DNA from 2 places in the Hymenobacter sp. 102 genome. Region 2 is predicted to be linked to the other one. Evidence: riboswitches for the same ligand, from Rfam matches in the RefSeq annotation. Region 2 holds a riboswitch; the other holds the start of a gene.
The links. Region 2 has a riboswitch for cobalamin ahead of ACN19L_RS03000 (acyl-CoA thioesterase). Riboswitches for the same ligand answer to the same signal wherever they lie in the genome.
Positions count from the first base shown of each region.

Region 1: it holds a riboswitch for cobalamin, as region 2 does, so the genes downstream of both, ACN19L_RS09390 (TonB-dependent receptor plug domain-containing protein) here and ACN19L_RS03000 (acyl-CoA thioesterase) in region 2, are expected to answer to the same signal.

Region 1 covers NZ_CP188172.1:2,159,049-2,166,800, forward strand. The annotation lists gene ahcY (adenosylhomocysteinase) at 1-1,165, opposite strand, end outside; gene ACN19L_RS09370 (DUF4397 domain-containing protein) at 1,320-2,072, opposite strand; gene ACN19L_RS09375 (hypothetical protein) at 2,218-2,841, shown strand; gene ACN19L_RS09380 (THUMP-like domain-containing protein) at 3,070-4,257, shown strand; gene ACN19L_RS09385 (DNA-3-methyladenine glycosylase) at 4,339-4,947, opposite strand; cobalamin riboswitch at 5,004-5,224, shown strand; gene ACN19L_RS09390 (TonB-dependent receptor plug domain-containing protein) at 5,393-7,348, shown strand; gene ACN19L_RS09395 (YncE family protein) at 7,393-7,752, shown strand, end outside.
Region 2 covers NZ_CP188172.1:685,267-693,018, reverse strand. The annotation lists gene ACN19L_RS03010 (NAD(P)/FAD-dependent oxidoreductase) at 1-1,233, opposite strand, end outside; gene ACN19L_RS03005 (hypothetical protein) at 1,383-1,706, opposite strand; gene ACN19L_RS03000 (acyl-CoA thioesterase) at 1,841-2,257, opposite strand; cobalamin riboswitch at 2,445-2,658, opposite strand; gene ACN19L_RS02995 (class I SAM-dependent methyltransferase) at 2,802-3,662, shown strand; gene ACN19L_RS02990 (O-antigen ligase family protein) at 3,699-5,006, shown strand; gene ACN19L_RS02985 (MFS transporter) at 5,070-6,398, shown strand; gene ACN19L_RS02980 (hypothetical protein) at 6,385-6,792, opposite strand; gene ACN19L_RS02975 (DUF2911 domain-containing protein) at 6,993-7,541, shown strand; gene ACN19L_RS02970 (tryptophan 2,3-dioxygenase family protein) at 7,581-7,752, opposite strand, start outside.

The DNA of each region.
Region 1 (7,752 bases), 1.5 Mb from region 2:
CTTCGTTTTCGTACTTATCAGCGTGCTGCCACAGCTCCAGCTGGGCCAGCGTCTGGTTAGTGAATGAGTTCGACATCACAAACGAGGGGTGACCCGTGGCGCAACCCAGGTTTACAAGGCGGCCTTCAGCCAGGATAATCACCTCTTTCCCGTCGATGTTATACAAATCTACCTGGGGCTTTACGGTGTCTTTGGTGTGGCCGTAGTGCTTGTTTAGCCACGCCATGTCAATCTCATCATCGAAGTGGCCGATGTTGCAGACAATAGCTTTATCCTTGAGGGCACGGAAGTGCTCTTCACGCACAATATCACAGTTGCCGGTGGTAGTAATTACGATGTCGGCGTCTTTGATGGCATTTTCCATCTTCTTCACGGCGTACCCATCCATAGCAGCCTGCAAAGCGCAGATGGGGTCAATTTCGGTGACCACTACGCGGGCACCAGCTCCGCGCAGCGAAGCGGCAGTGCCTTTTCCTACGTCGCCGTAGCCAGCAACCACGGCTACTTTGCCGGCCATCATCACGTCGGTAGCGCGGCGGATGGCATCCACCGCCGACTCTTTGCAGCCGTATTTGTTGTCGAACTTCGACTTGGTTACGGAGTCGTTGATGTTGAAGGCGGGCATCGGCAGGGTGCCAGCTTTCACGCGCTCCATCAGGCGCAGTACGCCCGTAGTCGTTTCCTCCGAAATGCCTTTAATACCGGCGGCCAGCTCAGGATACTGATCCAGCACCATGTTGGTCAGGTCGCCACCATCATCCAGAATCATGTTCAGGGGCTGACGCTCCTCACCGAAGAACAAGGTCTGCTCAATGCACCAGTTGAACTCTTCCTCATTCATGCCTTTCCAGGCATATACCGGAATGCCAGCGGCAGCAATGGCCGCAGCGGCGTGGTCCTGGGTGGAGAAGATGTTGCAGGATGACCACGTAACATCAGCACCCAGCTCAATGAGCGTTTCGATGAGCACGGCCGTTTGGATGGTCATGTGCAGGCAGCCGGCAATGCGTGCCCCTTTCAGCGGCTTGCTGGCCCCGTACTCCGCCCGCAACGACATGAGACCGGGCATTTCGGCTTCGGCGAGGCGGATTTCCTTGCGGCCCCACTCGGCGAGGCTCATGTCTTTTACTTTATACGGAACGTAGGCCGTGGTCTTGGTTTCCATCAGTCAGATGCAGAAGTGAAGTAGTCGTTTTCTAACCGCAAAGATACTCGATTTGTTATCCATTTGCCCGAAGCCGGCACCCCTCCTTTTAAAGGCAGGAAAGGCTGCCTGAACGCATCCAGACAGCCTTTCGCTTAGTGCAGCAAGCGCAGCGTTAATTATGCTGGATAAGTACGGCTTTGGGTTTCAGGTTGTCATCGAGGCTGCCAAGGCTGCCACGCACTACTACAGTGTAAATCTTACCAGCTTCGTAGTTCTTGGTACCGGAGCCCGAGCCATTACCGTCGCCCACTGCTACTACGCGGGTAGAAGTTGCGCCGGTGGTTACCAGCAGGTTGTAGGAGCCGCTGGGAATGGAAGCAAACGACGAAGCGGCTCCGAAGGTGGCACTTACACCGGGCACGTCAGTAGATCCGGCCACCGTTTCCTGGGAAAGTTTCACGGGAGAAGGAGCGTTGAGCCCCAAGTGTACTACGCGTATTTTGGCTTGGTTTGAGGCCGGAGCCGTCAAATCATCTTCCACCCAAATGGTGCTGATGGAATTGGCCTGGGTTGTGGGGCTATAGGCAAAGAGCGAGTAGTTCTTGTCTTTAGCCACGGTTTGGGTAGCAGTGGCCACTGTATTGGTGGTGCCAGCCACATTGATTTTGAACGTACGACTGCCAGCATCTACCGTGGCGTAGCCGGAGTTTTCGCCGTAGCTCAGGTCTTTCACTGCCTTGTCATCGGCCAGCACCGATACTTTTACATTCGCATTGGGAGCCGCGTGCACTGCCAGCACCTTGCCTTGGTCAGGCACAGGAGTGGAATTGTTGTCATCATCATTGCCGCAAGCCGAAAAGGCCAGTGTGGCGGGCAAAGTCAGGGCAAAAAGGGCCGGACGGAAAAGTGAGGTCAGCGTTTTCATATGCGAAGAGTTGGGTGAACTGCTTGCGAGAACGAAGGCAAGTGTGCTTTTGTTGGATGGCCCTAAAACTTTTCCTCGATGAATTGCACTTTTTTGTCGTCTAAACACTTAGCTCCTTGACTATATAGACCGTAGCTTTGTCTTCATGACCCAGTATCAACTGTCCCGAATTGTTGGCGGTTTACGCCGCTCCGCATTGGTTGCCGCCTGCTCTCTCGGAGTGGCCGTAGCGGCTCAGGCTCAGCAGCCAGCCACCGTATTGCGTCTTGCTCCCGAAGACCAGAACCGGGGGCTAAACGGAGTGCAGAAGAACTTTTATTTCACTACGGAAGCCGGCACCAATGAGTCGGCTTATCAGAGTGCCGGCTTTTTTGGACAGCGTATCCGGCCCTACCTGGCCGGCAATCAGGAAGCGCTGGATAATCTGAACCGCTACCGGCGGCAGAAGTGGCTGTTTGTGGCGGAACGCCTGACGTTTGTGGGAGCCGTGGGTTTGTACGGCCAGCAGGTGTACGCGCATCCCGAAAAAGAGGAATATTTTAATAATACTCAGCAAGTAGCGGTGGGCTTGGCCGCCTTCAGCCTGCTGAGCAACATCCTCATCTCGCGCAATACCAACTCCCACTTTCAGCGGGCTGTGGAGGCGCATAATGCCGGGCTGCCCGCCGCCCGGCGTGGTGCGCTGCAGCAGTTGCGCCCCAGCACGGTAGGTTTGGCTGCTGGCCGCAGCGGGCAGCCGCTGCTGGCCCTGCGTTGGAACCTGCGCTAACCTAATTGTGGTTGTCCGGATGCTCCGGGCCGGTTTTCAGGGTTGCCAGCCGTTGCTGGCAGTGAGCTGAGAACCGGCCCGGAGTACCTTTTTCATCTTGTTTCAGAACCGGCCAGACGCAGCCCGGGACGGGTGGTTGCAGATTTCCTGCTTACGTTTGAGGCTGCCTTGCGCCCGGGCTGATTCGCCGGAGCGTCCGGCACCGCCCTGAATTCGTAGACCCGCTACATGGAATACCCGCTGCCCACGGCGGCTCGGCAATACGTTGCCCAGCACCTGCACGACGACCCCGCTCAACTAGCTCTGCAAGCCCGTCGCCACCCCGGCCTGCCCGTTCCCGACCTTATCCGGCAGATTCAGGCCCGGCAGAAAGCCCGCACCAAGCTGCCCGACTGGGCCGAAAACCCGGAGCTTATTTTCCCGCCTACTCTCTCAGTGGAGCAGGCTTCCTCGGCCCGTACGGCTGCCTTCAAAGCCTCTTTGGTGAACGGACAGCGCCTGGCTGATTTGACCGGGGGGTTTGGAGTTGATACAGCCCATTTCGCTACTACCGTAGCCGAGGTGCAGTACGTGGAGCGCAACGCGGCCCTGGCTGAGGTGGTGCGCTACAACCTGGCGCAGCTGGGTATCGGAAATGTGCAGTGCCACACCAGCGACGCCGTGCAGTTTCTGCGCAGCACCCCCGATACGTTCGACTGGCTGTACCTGGACCCCGCCCGCCGCGACACGGCTGCTAAGAAGATTTTCCGGTTGCAGGACTGCGAGCCGGATATTCTGCGCCTGCTGCCGCTGCTGCTGCACAAAAGCCGGTGCGTGCTACTCAAGACGTCTCCCATGCTCGATATTGAGCAGGCCATTCAGGAGTTGCGGCAGGTGCGGCGGCTGTGGGTGGTGGCCGTGGACAACGAGTGCAAGGAAGTGCTGTACGAGCTGGGCCCCGAGCCGGCCATCGACCCCGAACGGTTCACCGTAAACTTGCTGCGCAACGGGCAGCAGCAGGAGTTCCGACTAAACCGGGCCCGTGAAACCCGCGCCGTAGCCCGCTACGCCGAGCCGCAGCAGTATCTCTACGAGCCCAACGTGGCCGTGCTCAAGGCCGGCGCGTTCAAGAGCGTCGGCACGGCTTTCGAGCTACTGAAGCTGCACCAGCACAGCCACCTGTACACATCTGATTCGTTGCGGGCGGATTTTCCGGGCCGGATTTTCCGCATTCGGGCGGTGGAGAAGTACGATGGTGCGGCGTTGCGCACCCATCTCGGCCCCGACAACCGCGCCCACGTCACCACCCGCAATTTCCCCGATTCGGTGGCCGAGTTTCGACACCGCACCGCCATCAAGGAGGGTGGCGAGCTATACCTCTTCGCCACTACCAACCTGGAAGGCAAGCTGATGGTGCTGGTGTGCGAGAAGCTGTGAGTGAGTTGGTGAGCTTGACGTTCTGCTTGCGCTACCTGTGCGACCTGAACGCCAAACTCACCATTTCACTAACTCATCACTTCACCGTGCCGGGCTGGTCCATTTACTGCCCCGAAGGCGAAAGCGCCAGGGTAAGGCGGCGGCCGTTTCGCCGGCGTAGGCTAAACCCACGCGGGGGCTGGCCAGGATGTCGGCTTCATTGATGATTTCACCCGCATCTTCAAGCCAGAGCACCGGGCCCTGCAAGTTAGTGCCGCTAAGGGCGGGCGTGATGCCCAGGGCCTGGGCGAGCAGGCCCGGGCCGGTCGTTAGCTTAGGCGAATCCGGGGCCAGGTGGCCCCGGCGGGCCGCCATGATTTCCAGCCCCACCAGCGGCTCAATGGCCCGGATGAGCACTGTATCGGGTTTACTGGCCAGATTGGTGCTGATATTAAACAGGGTATGGCGGTTGTACACCTGATAGAGGTAGGCCCGCCCCCCGGGCTCGTGCAATGCCTGGCCGTGGGTGCCGCGCCGCTTCAGGTGCAGCTGCATGGAATCGTCGCCCTCGTGGGAGTACGCCTCAGTTTCCACAATGCGGCCGCCGGTTAGCTGCCCTTCCAGACAGGAGTACACGTGCTTGCCCAGCAGCTCGCGGGCAATCTGCACGGGGTTGGAACGGCGGTAGAATTCGGGGGGCAGCAGAGACATACAGCAGTACGACAGGAAGAATTACGGATGAGTAGGCATCTATACGGGGCAATGCCTACCTTTGCCGCTGTAAAGGTGGCCGGACCCCAAATGCGGGGCGAGGCTGAAAAGGGAATCCGGTTGAAATCCGGAGCTGTCCCCGCAACTGTACGCTTCAGGAGTCGGCGCGTCATCACCGGCCACTGTTTCTGCCTCGGCTTCTTAGCTGAGGCCCTGGAAATGGGAAGGCGACGCGCCCGGAGCAAGCCAGGAGACCTGCCTTTGCGCATCCCCATGTTCAGCGCCTTCGGAGGAAAGGCGGAGAATGAAACCAGCAGCCCGGCTCCGGCCGGGCAGAGTACCCTTCTGTTTTCGGCCTCGGCTTCGGGGGTTGGCGGCTCACGAGGCCAGCTAAGCCACGAGGTTTTGAACTGAATTTTTCGGTTGCGAAAATTTGGTTCTCAAGATGCGTTTTACCGCCCTGCCGTGGAGCCGCCTGCTTAGCTGGCTGGCGGGTGGCCTGTTGCTAACTACTTCGGCCTCGGCTCAAACCAGCGAGCTGCCCGCCGATACGGCCCGCGTGCAGCGGCTGCCTACGGTGCGCATTCCCGGCGTCCGCCTTGAGCGGTTTGCAGTGGGCAGCCGCCGTCTCACCCTCGATTCGGTGGCCCTTACCACTTACCGTACCGGTACGCTTACCGATGTACTGAGCGCACGCACGGCCCTGCACCTGCGCAATTACGGCCCGGGCCAGCTGGCTTCCATCACGTTGCGGGGCACCTCGGCGCGGCACACCGCCGTGCTCTGGAACGGCTTCAATATCAACCTGCCCAGCCTGGGTGAGGCCGATTTTTCCCTGCTGCCGGTGAGCGGATTTACCCAGGCCGATGTGCAGCCGGGGCCGGCCGCCGCCACCTACGGCAACGGGGCTATTGGGGGCACGGTGCTGCTGTCATCGGAGGCGAAGTGGAACACCGGCTGGCGCGGGGCGGCCCAGGGCGAGTACGGCAGCTTCGGGCTGGGAGCCGGCACGGTGGAGGCAGCCTTCAGCAACCAGAAAATAGCCGTGCGCACCAGCCTGCTGTACCGGGAAGCGGCCAACAACTTTGCCTATTACGCCCAGGAAGCCCGCGGCCGAACCCGCCAACGCCAGCAGAACGCCGCCTTGCGCCAGGCCAGCCTCAGCCAGGATGTGACGCTGCGCCTGGGCCAGCGCAGCGAGGTGGCTTTGGCCGCCTGGCTCACCGATGCTGACCGGCAAATTCAGCCAGGCGTCGGCACCAACAATACCCACGCCGAGGAACGGGACCAGAGCCGCCGCCTCACCGGCAGCTACCGTTCCGTGAGCCAGCATCACGAGTGGGCCGCCCGTGCCGCCTGGTTTGAGGACATCCTGAACTACCGCGACGACGTGAGCGGGCTGAGCGAATCCCGGGTGCGCACCAGCCAGGCTCAGGTCGAGCATACTTGGACAGTAGCGCCCAACGCCTCCGTCCGGCTTGGGGGTGAAGCTCAGCATTTTGCCGCCCAGGTAGATGGCTACGGCCGCCAGCCCCGCACCGAAAACCGCTACTCTGGCTTCGCCCTGCTCCGCTACGACCCGCAGCCCCGCCTGCGCCTTTCCCTGAACGTGCGCCAGGCCGTGCTGCCCGGCCGCCGCCCGCCCCTCACGCCCACGCTGGGTGCCGAGTGGCTGGCCCTTGAAGTCGGCTCACAGACGCTCACGGTAAAGGGCAGTGCCTCCCGCAGCTACCGGGCCCCCACCCTGAACGAGCGGTACTGGCGGCCCGGCGGCAACCCCGATTTACTGCCCGAGGAAAGCCTGGGGTACGAGGGCGGCCTGGTGCACACCTTCACGCAAACTCCGGCCCGCCTGCGCCTGCAAACTGAGCTGACGGCTTACCGGCAGCTGGTAGATAACTGGGTGCAGTGGACGCCCGGAGTTGCGTACTGGTCGCCGCGGAACCTGCGGCAGGTGCGCGCCCAGGGGCTGGAGGCCAGTACGCAGCTGAGCTGGCAGCACAGGGCTTACGGCCTGCTTGCCCGGGCCAGCTACGGCCTCACGCAGTCGGTAAAAACCCAGGGTGTAGCCACCGACTCCGACCCAGTGGGACGGCAGCTGCCCTTCGTGCCGCGGCATACGGCCGCCTTCAGCACCGACCATACCTGGCACGGCTGGCAGCTCAGCACCACGCTCACTTATACCGGCTACCGCTACACCGATGCCTCGGCCACGGAATTTCTGCCCAGCTACTGGCTGCTGAACGCGGCTCTGGGCCGCACGCTGGCGGTACGGCCGGGCTGGCGGCTGCAGGCGCTGGCGCAGGGCTTCAACCTTGCCAACGCCTCCTACCAGAGTTACCAGAACCGCGCCATGCCCCTGCGCAGCGGCAGCCTGAGCTTGCGGCTGCTTTGGCGCTAAGCTTTTCCCCGACGACTTTTTTCTATCCCTTTTTTTTTCTCCGCATGAAGTATTCTTTCCCTTTTCAGAGCCTGAGCAGCCGCTTACTGCTGGGCAGCGCCGCCGCTTTCAGCCTGCTGGCCTGCGACCCGGATGACACCACGCCCGAGGCCGTTACCATCAGCCCCAACAGCGTGCTGATTGTGAACGAGGGCAACTTCCAGAAGTCGAATGCCGACATCAGCGTATTCAGTAAAACCAGTTCTTCGGTGGTGTATAAGGGCGCGTTTGCCGCTGCCGCCAAACGGGAGCTGGGCGACGTAGCCCAAAGCCTGAGTCTGCAGGGCAACAACGCGTACATCGTGGTGAACAACAGCAATAAGCTGGAGGTCATTTCTCTGCCCAACTTCAAGCCGGTAGCTACG
Region 2 (7,752 bases):
TTTTTTCTTCAGAAAGTCGCCCAGCAGCTGGGCCGGGGCTACCTGGGTGTTGCCGGCCAGCAAGCAGGCCCGCTGCTCAATTTCCTGCTGAAAGCGCAGGCCGGCCAGGGCTCCGTACTGGCGCACATCCATATCCTCCAGCTCCACGGCGGCCACAATGCCGGAGTTGGCAAAGCGCGAGTCGCGGCGGCTGGGGCTCATGCCGTTTACTACCACCTCGCCGGGGGCCGTGGCGGCGGGCACGATAAAGCCGCCCGGACACATGCAGAACGAAAACACGCCCCGCTGCCGCTGCTGCCACTGGGTTTGGTGCACCAGCGAGTAGGAGGCCGCCGGCAGCTGGCCCCGGTTCTGGCGGCGGTACTGGGCTTGGTCGATGAGTTGCTGGGGGTGCTCCACGCGCACGCCCAAAGCAAAGGGCTTGGCTTCGATGAGTACCCCGCGCCGGTGCAGCAGCTCATACATATCCCGAGCCGAGTGGCCGGTGGCCAGAATCACGGCGTCGGCCGTCAGCTCCTCGCCGGTGCTGGTAACCACGCCGCGCAGGTGCTTGCCGGTCAAAATCAAATCATCCACGCGGGTGTCGAAGCGCACCTCGCCGCCGGCCTCGCGCACACTGTCGCGCAGGGCGGCTACCACGTAGGGCAGCTTGTTGGTGCCGATGTGGGGGTGGGCGTCCACCAGAATATCGGGGGTGGCACCGTGCTGCACCAGAATCCGCAGAATCCGCTGAATGTCGCCGCGCTTGGTGGAGCGGGTGTAGAGCTTGCCATCGGAGTAGGTGCCGGCCCCGCCTTCCCCGAAGCAGTAGTTGCTGTCGGGGTTCACCACGTGCTCTTTGTTGAGGGCAGCCAGGTCGCGGCGGCGGGTGCGCACGTCTTTGCCGCGCTCCAGTACAATGGGTTTGATACCCAGCTCAATGGCCCGCAAGGCGGCAAACAGCCCGGCCGGACCCGCGCCCACAATCAGTACCGAGCGGGTGGCCTGGCTGACGTTGGGGTAGCTGAACCAGGGGCCGAACAGCTCGGCGGGCGGGGCGGCGCGGTAAATATCGGCGCGGAGGCGTATGAGGGGCTGCCGGCCGCGGGCATCAATGGAGCGTTTGCGCAGGTGCACAAAATCGGCCTGGCCGGGCACGAGGCCGGCGGCATCGAGCAGGGCCCGGTAGCGGGCCAGTTCATCATAGGCCACTTCCGGGGGCAGAAGCAGCTCAATTTCCTGGGGGGAAGCCATAGCTGAGAGGTGAAAGGGAGTTAGCCTTTGAACCGAAACGGGTACGCAAGGGGCGGCAAAGATACGCAGACAAGCCTCCCGTTGCGGCCGGGCCAGAGCTGAAATCCGGCGGGCAGCAGGGGAGGCTTGCGCAAATGGGGTACTGAACGCTAATTGTTGGTCAGCGAGGAACTGCCCTTACTGCCCTTCGTCCGGGGCCAGAACTGCTCGATGGACTCGTTGAACTGCGCCAGCACTTGATTGCGCACTTCTCCGGAGGAGTGGCGCAGCAGCTGGCCCAGTAAGTGACGGTACATTTCGGTGGTTACTTCCAGACCTTTAGCGCTGACCAGGCCGTGGTGCAGCAGGTCGCAGTTGGCGGCCACCGAATTGGCCAGAGACTCAGTAAGTTCTTCCCGGGCCTGGTCAGCATCCCGGAATGACTGTTCCAGACGCTTATTTATAGGAGAAGTAGAGGGCTGCTCGTGAGACATAGTGAAGAATGGAAGAAACGGGGAGTGGCAAGCAAACCGCCAACACAGGCTAAATAGTTCGGGATAACTCGAAAAATTCTTGCCTGCGTCCCATTCCGCCGGGCGCCCGTTTCTCCATTCACTGCACGGCAGCACTACCGCGGGCGTAGCGGCTCAGCCTCCGCCGGCAGAATCCGGACGGGCTGCTTCTGGTCGTTGATGGCCACGAAGGTGAACAGCCCCGAAACGGCCCGGTGGCGCTCTTCGGAGTACATCTGCTCCACAAACAGCTCCACCCGCACCTTCAGGCTGGTGGTGCCCACGTGCTCCACCCGGCCAATCAGCTCCACCAGCGTACCGCCGGGAATCGGGTGGGTGAAATCCACTTTGTCGGAGGAAACCGTGACCATTTTGAGGCGGGAGAAGCGGGTGGCCGTGATGAACGCCACCTCATCCATCAGGTGCAGGGTGGTACCCCCGAACAGGGTGTCGTAGTGGTTGGTGGTGTTGGGGAATACGGCCTTGAAGATGCGGGTTTCGGCCTGGCTGATTTTCTCGTCGAGGGTAAGCATGGGTGAAAGGGAAAAAGGTGAAGAATAACCTTCCCGGCCCGCTTTTCGGGGGCCTCTTTTCCCAAGGTGCTTACCCGGTGTTCTGCCCACGCCTCCGCCGCGCCGGCCCACACGAAACGGCGCGGGCCGCCGCTAGTCGGCCCGAAGTGGCAGCACCCGATAAGGCCCTCAGGTCGCGAAGAGGCCTCATCATCAAAAGCGGCGGGCAGGTATCCTGACTTGTGCCCGGTATCCCGCCCTTCTCACCCGCCAGGGGCAATGGGCTGCGCGGGGATACCGTTGCGGCCGCTTACGCGGGCCACGGGCACTTACAGTAGCGCGTCTGTCCGGGAGTTGCACCCGGTTCCCTTTTCGGGCCTGTTCTGCAGGGAGAAAGGCCACCACGCCGCTCGTCTGACTGAAAAACACAGGCAAAGAACGTGGCCGCAAGCTACGCACAGTTTGCGCGATTTGCTTGCGGCCGCTGGCCCGGCGGAAGTATCCGGGCAATGCCTCTACCTTTGCGCTCCACCCGCTGACGGGGCCTACTTAATTAGTATTTTTAATGATTCGTATTGCGCGGCCGTTTTTCTCAGGCAGTAAGGATATTAAACACTTGGTAAACAACTTGCTGCGGCGGGAGCAGGCCCGGCTGGTGAGCCAGCGGGTGCTGGATGTACCCGCCGGCAACGGCGACACGGCCCGGCTCCTGCTGGAACTGGGGGCCCAGGTAACGGCCGCCGACCTGTACCCGGAGTTTTTTCGGGTGCCGGCTATTGAGTGCGTCAAGGCCAACCTGAACAGGGCTCTGCCCTTTGCCGATGCCAGCTTTGATATGGTGATTTGCCAGGAGGGTATTGAGCACATGCCCAACCAGCTGCACCTGTTTCAGGAGCTGAACCGGGTGCTGCGGCCGGGGGGGCGGGCCATCATCACCACGCCCAACTACTCCAACCTGCGCACCCGCCTGAGCTACCTGCTGCTGGAAAGTGAGGGCTACAAGCTCATGCCCCCCAACGAAGTGGATTCCGTGTGGGCCTCGGATAATGCCCGCACCATCCACGACGTGTACCTGGGCCATATCTTCTTCGCCAACCTCACCAAGCAGCGGGCATTGGCGGCGCTGTCGGGGCTGCGGATAGTGGAGGTGCATCCCTCAAAGGTCAACTATACATCCTTGGCACTGCTGCCTTTTTATTATCCCTGGATGCGGCTGGCCGGGTGGCGGGCCCGGCAGCGGGGCCTGCGGAAAGGCACGCCCTCGGCCCGCCGCCCGGAGGCGTACGCCGAGCTGGCCCAGCTCAACCACAGCCTGACGGTACTCACCGGCGGCCACCTGATTGTGGAGTACGAAAAGCGGCTGGAAACCACGGAGGCAGTACGGGAGCTGACGGGCAAGCTCGCGCTGGATACGGCCCGCACCTGATTACTTTTGCACAGCAGATTTAGTTACGAATACCCTATGCAGCAGCGAATTGGGGCCTTTTCCTGGGGGCAGTATTACCATTCGGGGCAGTTGTCGCAGCAGCTGCTGTGGCTAGCCTGCGGGGCCGGAGTGGCGGGGCTGCTGGCTTTCCGGATGCTGATTGCGCTGAGTCCGGTGGTGGGCGTGCTGGCCGCGCTGACCAATCCCCGGCTGCGGCAGGCTCTGCCCCAATACTGGCGCAACGGCGCGGCCCTGCGGGCAGCGGCGCTGGTGGCGTTTCTGCTGTTGAGCGGCCTGTACACCAGTGAGTGGGCCGTGTGGCGGCACGAGCTGTTCCGGAGCCTGACCTGGCTGGGCGTGCCGCTGGCCTTCACGCTGGCCGTACCCCTGAGCGCCCGCCAGCGGCTGACAGTGGGCGCTTTTTTCGTCCTGAGCACGGCGGCGGTGGGCCTGTTGACGATGGGCCAGTACCTGCTTGATCCGGCGGCGGCATTAGAGGCCATTCGGGTGGGGCAGAACCTACAGGCGGCTACGGGGACGTTTCACATTGCCTTCGGGCTGATGCTGGCCCAGGCGTTTTTCTGGGGGCTGCTGCTGCGGCGCAGCCCGTTGGCGGGGCAGGCTCTGCGGACCGGGTTGCTGCTGGCCGTGGGGGTAATTGCGCTGAGCCTGCACGTGCTGGCCTACCGCACGGGGCTGCTGGTGCTGTACGCGGGGCTGCTGGCCTGGGCGTTCCGGTTGCTGCTGCGGCGCCGGCAGCGGCTGGTGGGGCTGGGGCTGCTGCTGGCTGTGCTGGTGTTGCCCTGGCTGGCCTACCGCACCCTGGAGCCGGTGCAGCAGCGCATCAGCACCACGCTTTACGACGTGGCCCAGTACACCGAGGGGCGCGACATCAACGGCTACTCCCTGGCCCAGCGGCTGGCGGCCGTGGAAACGGCCGGGGCCATCATCCGGGAAAACTGGTTGCTGGGCGCGGGCCCGGCCGATGCCTACGCCGCCATGCAGGCGCAGTATGCCTGGCGCAACTTCGGGCTGCGGCCCGAAAACCGGGTGAACGTGCACAACCAGTACCTGAGCACGCTGGTGGGCGGGGGCGTGGTGGGGCTGGCCCTGTGGCTGGCCGTGCTGCTGGGGCCGCTGGTGCAGCGGGCCACCCGCCGTAATCCCTACGTGTGGGTGTTCATCTTCACCCAGGCCGTCGCCATGCTGGTGGTCGATATCCTGAGCCTGCAAATCAGCCTGAACCTGTTTGTTTTCGGCTACGGGTTTGTGGTAGTTGCCACGGAAACCGCCGCGCGGTCCGCCGAACCGGAGCTGCCGGGGTTGCCGCCGGCCGGTCGCTAGGCGCGGCGGGCCGTGGGCAGCCGGCTTAGAGTTTCTTTTGTCCTTGCTTTCACCTTGCTGCCTATGTTGCCCCTTGCCCCGCCGCGTACCATGTCCTCCCGCATCCGGTCCATTTTCAGCGGCTCGGTGGGCAACCTGGTGGAGTGGTACGACTGGTACGTGTACTCGGCCTTCGCTTTGTATTTCGCGCCGGCTTTCTTTCCAAAGGGCAACCTCACGGCTCAGCTGCTGAACTCGGCGGCCATTTTTGCGGTGGGCTTCCTGATGCGGCCGTTGGGCGGCTGGCTCATGGGCCTGTACGCCGACCGGGCCGGCCGCAAGGCGGCGCTGCTGGCCTCCGTGCTGCTCATGTGCGGGGGCTCGTTGCTGATTGCCCTCACACCATCTTACAGCCAGATTGGCGTGGCCGCCCCCGTGTTGCTGGTGGTAGCCCGGCTGTTGCAGGGCCTGAGCGTGGGCGGGGAGTACGGCACCTCGGCCACCTACCTCAGCGAAATGGCCGATTCCCGCCACCGGGGCTTCTTCTCCAGCTTTCAGTACGTGACCCTCATTGCCGGGCAGCTGCTGGCCCTGCTGGTGCAGTTGGGCCTGCAGCAGCTGCTCACGCCCGCCGAGCTGGCCGACTGGGGCTGGCGGGTGCCGTTTGTGATTGGGGCCCTGGCGGCGCTGGTGGCGCTGTACCTGCGCCGCTCCATGGAAGAAACCGACGCCTTCCAGCAGCGGGTAGTAGCCCCGGTTCAGGCCGAAAAACCCAGCCAGCTGCGGATTCTGCTGCAGCATCCGCGGGAGGTGCTCACGGTGGTGGGCCTCACGCTGGGCGGTACGGTGGTGTTCTACACCTTCACTACCTACGTGCAGAAGTTTCTGGTGAACACCGCCGGCTTCAGCAAGGACCAGGCCACGCTGGTATCGTTCGGGGCGCTGGGCGGGGCCATGCTGCTGCAGCCGCTGATGGGGGCCTTGTCGGACCGTATTGGGCGGCGGCCGGTGCTGCTGTTTTTTGGCGTGGGAGCCACGGTGGCTACGGTGCCGCTGCTCACTGCGCTGGCCCACCCGGGCAGCGTGGGGGGCGCTTTCGGCTACCTGCTCCTGGCCATGCTGATTATGAGCGGCTACACCTCCATCAACGCCGTGGTGAAGGCTGAGCTGTTCCCGACGGAAATCCGGGCCCTGGGGGTGGGGCTGCCCTACGCCCTCACGGTGGCCATCTTCGGGGGCACGGCCGAGTACCTGGCGCTGCTGGCCAAGGACCACGGCGTGGAGCACTGGTTTTACTGGTACGTAACGGCCTGCGCCGCCGCCTCCTTGCTGGTGTACTGGCGCATGCCCGATACCCGCGCCACGTCCCGCATCAGCCAGGAAGAAGCCCGCGCAAGCCTTATTGAATCGTGATGGTATCGGCGACGGCCCGGGTTGGGTTGGGGAACAGCAGCACGTACTGGCCCGGCTGCGTGGCCGTGAACTGGTACGTGCCCTGATATTCGGAAACAACCTGGGGGCAGGTGCAGCCTTCATAACGCACAATGGGCACCAGATACACCTTGTTGCCCTCCCGCTGCTCCCGCAGCTGCTGAAACTTACCGCAGCCGTCGCCAATGCTCACCACGTAGGTGACCGGCACGGGAGTACCAACTTTGCCGCTTCCGGCGCTGGTGGCCGTAACCACGGTGGCCCCCACCTCAACGGCGCAGGAGGCCTCTTGGGCATCGGGGGAGCAGGCGGCCAGCCCCGGGGCGAACGGGGCTGCCAGTAGGGCGCGTAACAGCTGGGAGCGAAAACTCAGCATATGATGTCAGCTAAAAACCGGCGAATAGTGCCCGAAAGTAGGAGGGAAACAACGGAAAAAGAAAAGGTTGGGCGCTTCATAATTTCCAGAATCAAGCCCGAGGCAACTTAACGCCCAAATTGAGGTATAATTATTGAGGGAGCTACCGCCGACCATTTGCTTTGTATGGTCAACGCCTCTCTGATCCGCTTCTGTTGCCTATGCCTGCTACCCGTACCCTTGCCGCGCGCTTTTCGTTCTTGACGCTGGGAGTACTTCTCTGCTGCTCCTCCTGCTCCTCCAAGTCCGACAGGTCCGAACGGGCGGTAAACCGGCCCAGCCCGCCGGCTCAGGTGGTGGCAACCACGCCTTCTGGTGCTACCCTGCGCATCAGCTACAGCCGTCCTTCCGCCAAAGACCGCACCGTGTTCGGCGGGCTGGTTCCGTACGGGCAGGTCTGGCGCACCGGGGCCAACGAGGCCACCACGTTCGAGGTAAGCCAGCCGGTGAGGGTGCAGGGCCAGCCGCTGCCGGCCGGCAAATACGCCCTGTTTACCATCCCCACTAAAAAGGAGTGGACCATCATCTTCAACAAAACGGCCAAGCAGTGGGGGGCCTACGAGTACCAGGCTGCCGATGACGTGCTGCGCGTGCCGGCCCCCGCAACTGCTATTCCCGCCCCGCTGGAGCAATTCACCATCACGGCCAGCAAAGCCGGGCAGGTAACGCTGGCCTGGGAGAAAACGCAGGTGCAGTTTGAGGTAAAGTAGGCGGCTATACGGCGGGTCAGGCCACCGGAAGTCAGCCGCCTACCTTTCTCCCAGCACACTTTCTACCCAGCCTTTGCCCCAGTCGGCCAGCTCCTGCGCGGTCCAGAGCTGGGGGTAGAAGATGCGGCGCTGAAACTTGGGAGGCAGGTACTGCTGCCAGTTGGTGCCGCCGGTGGCCGCAATGGCATCGGGCCGGCGCTCCAGGTAGCGC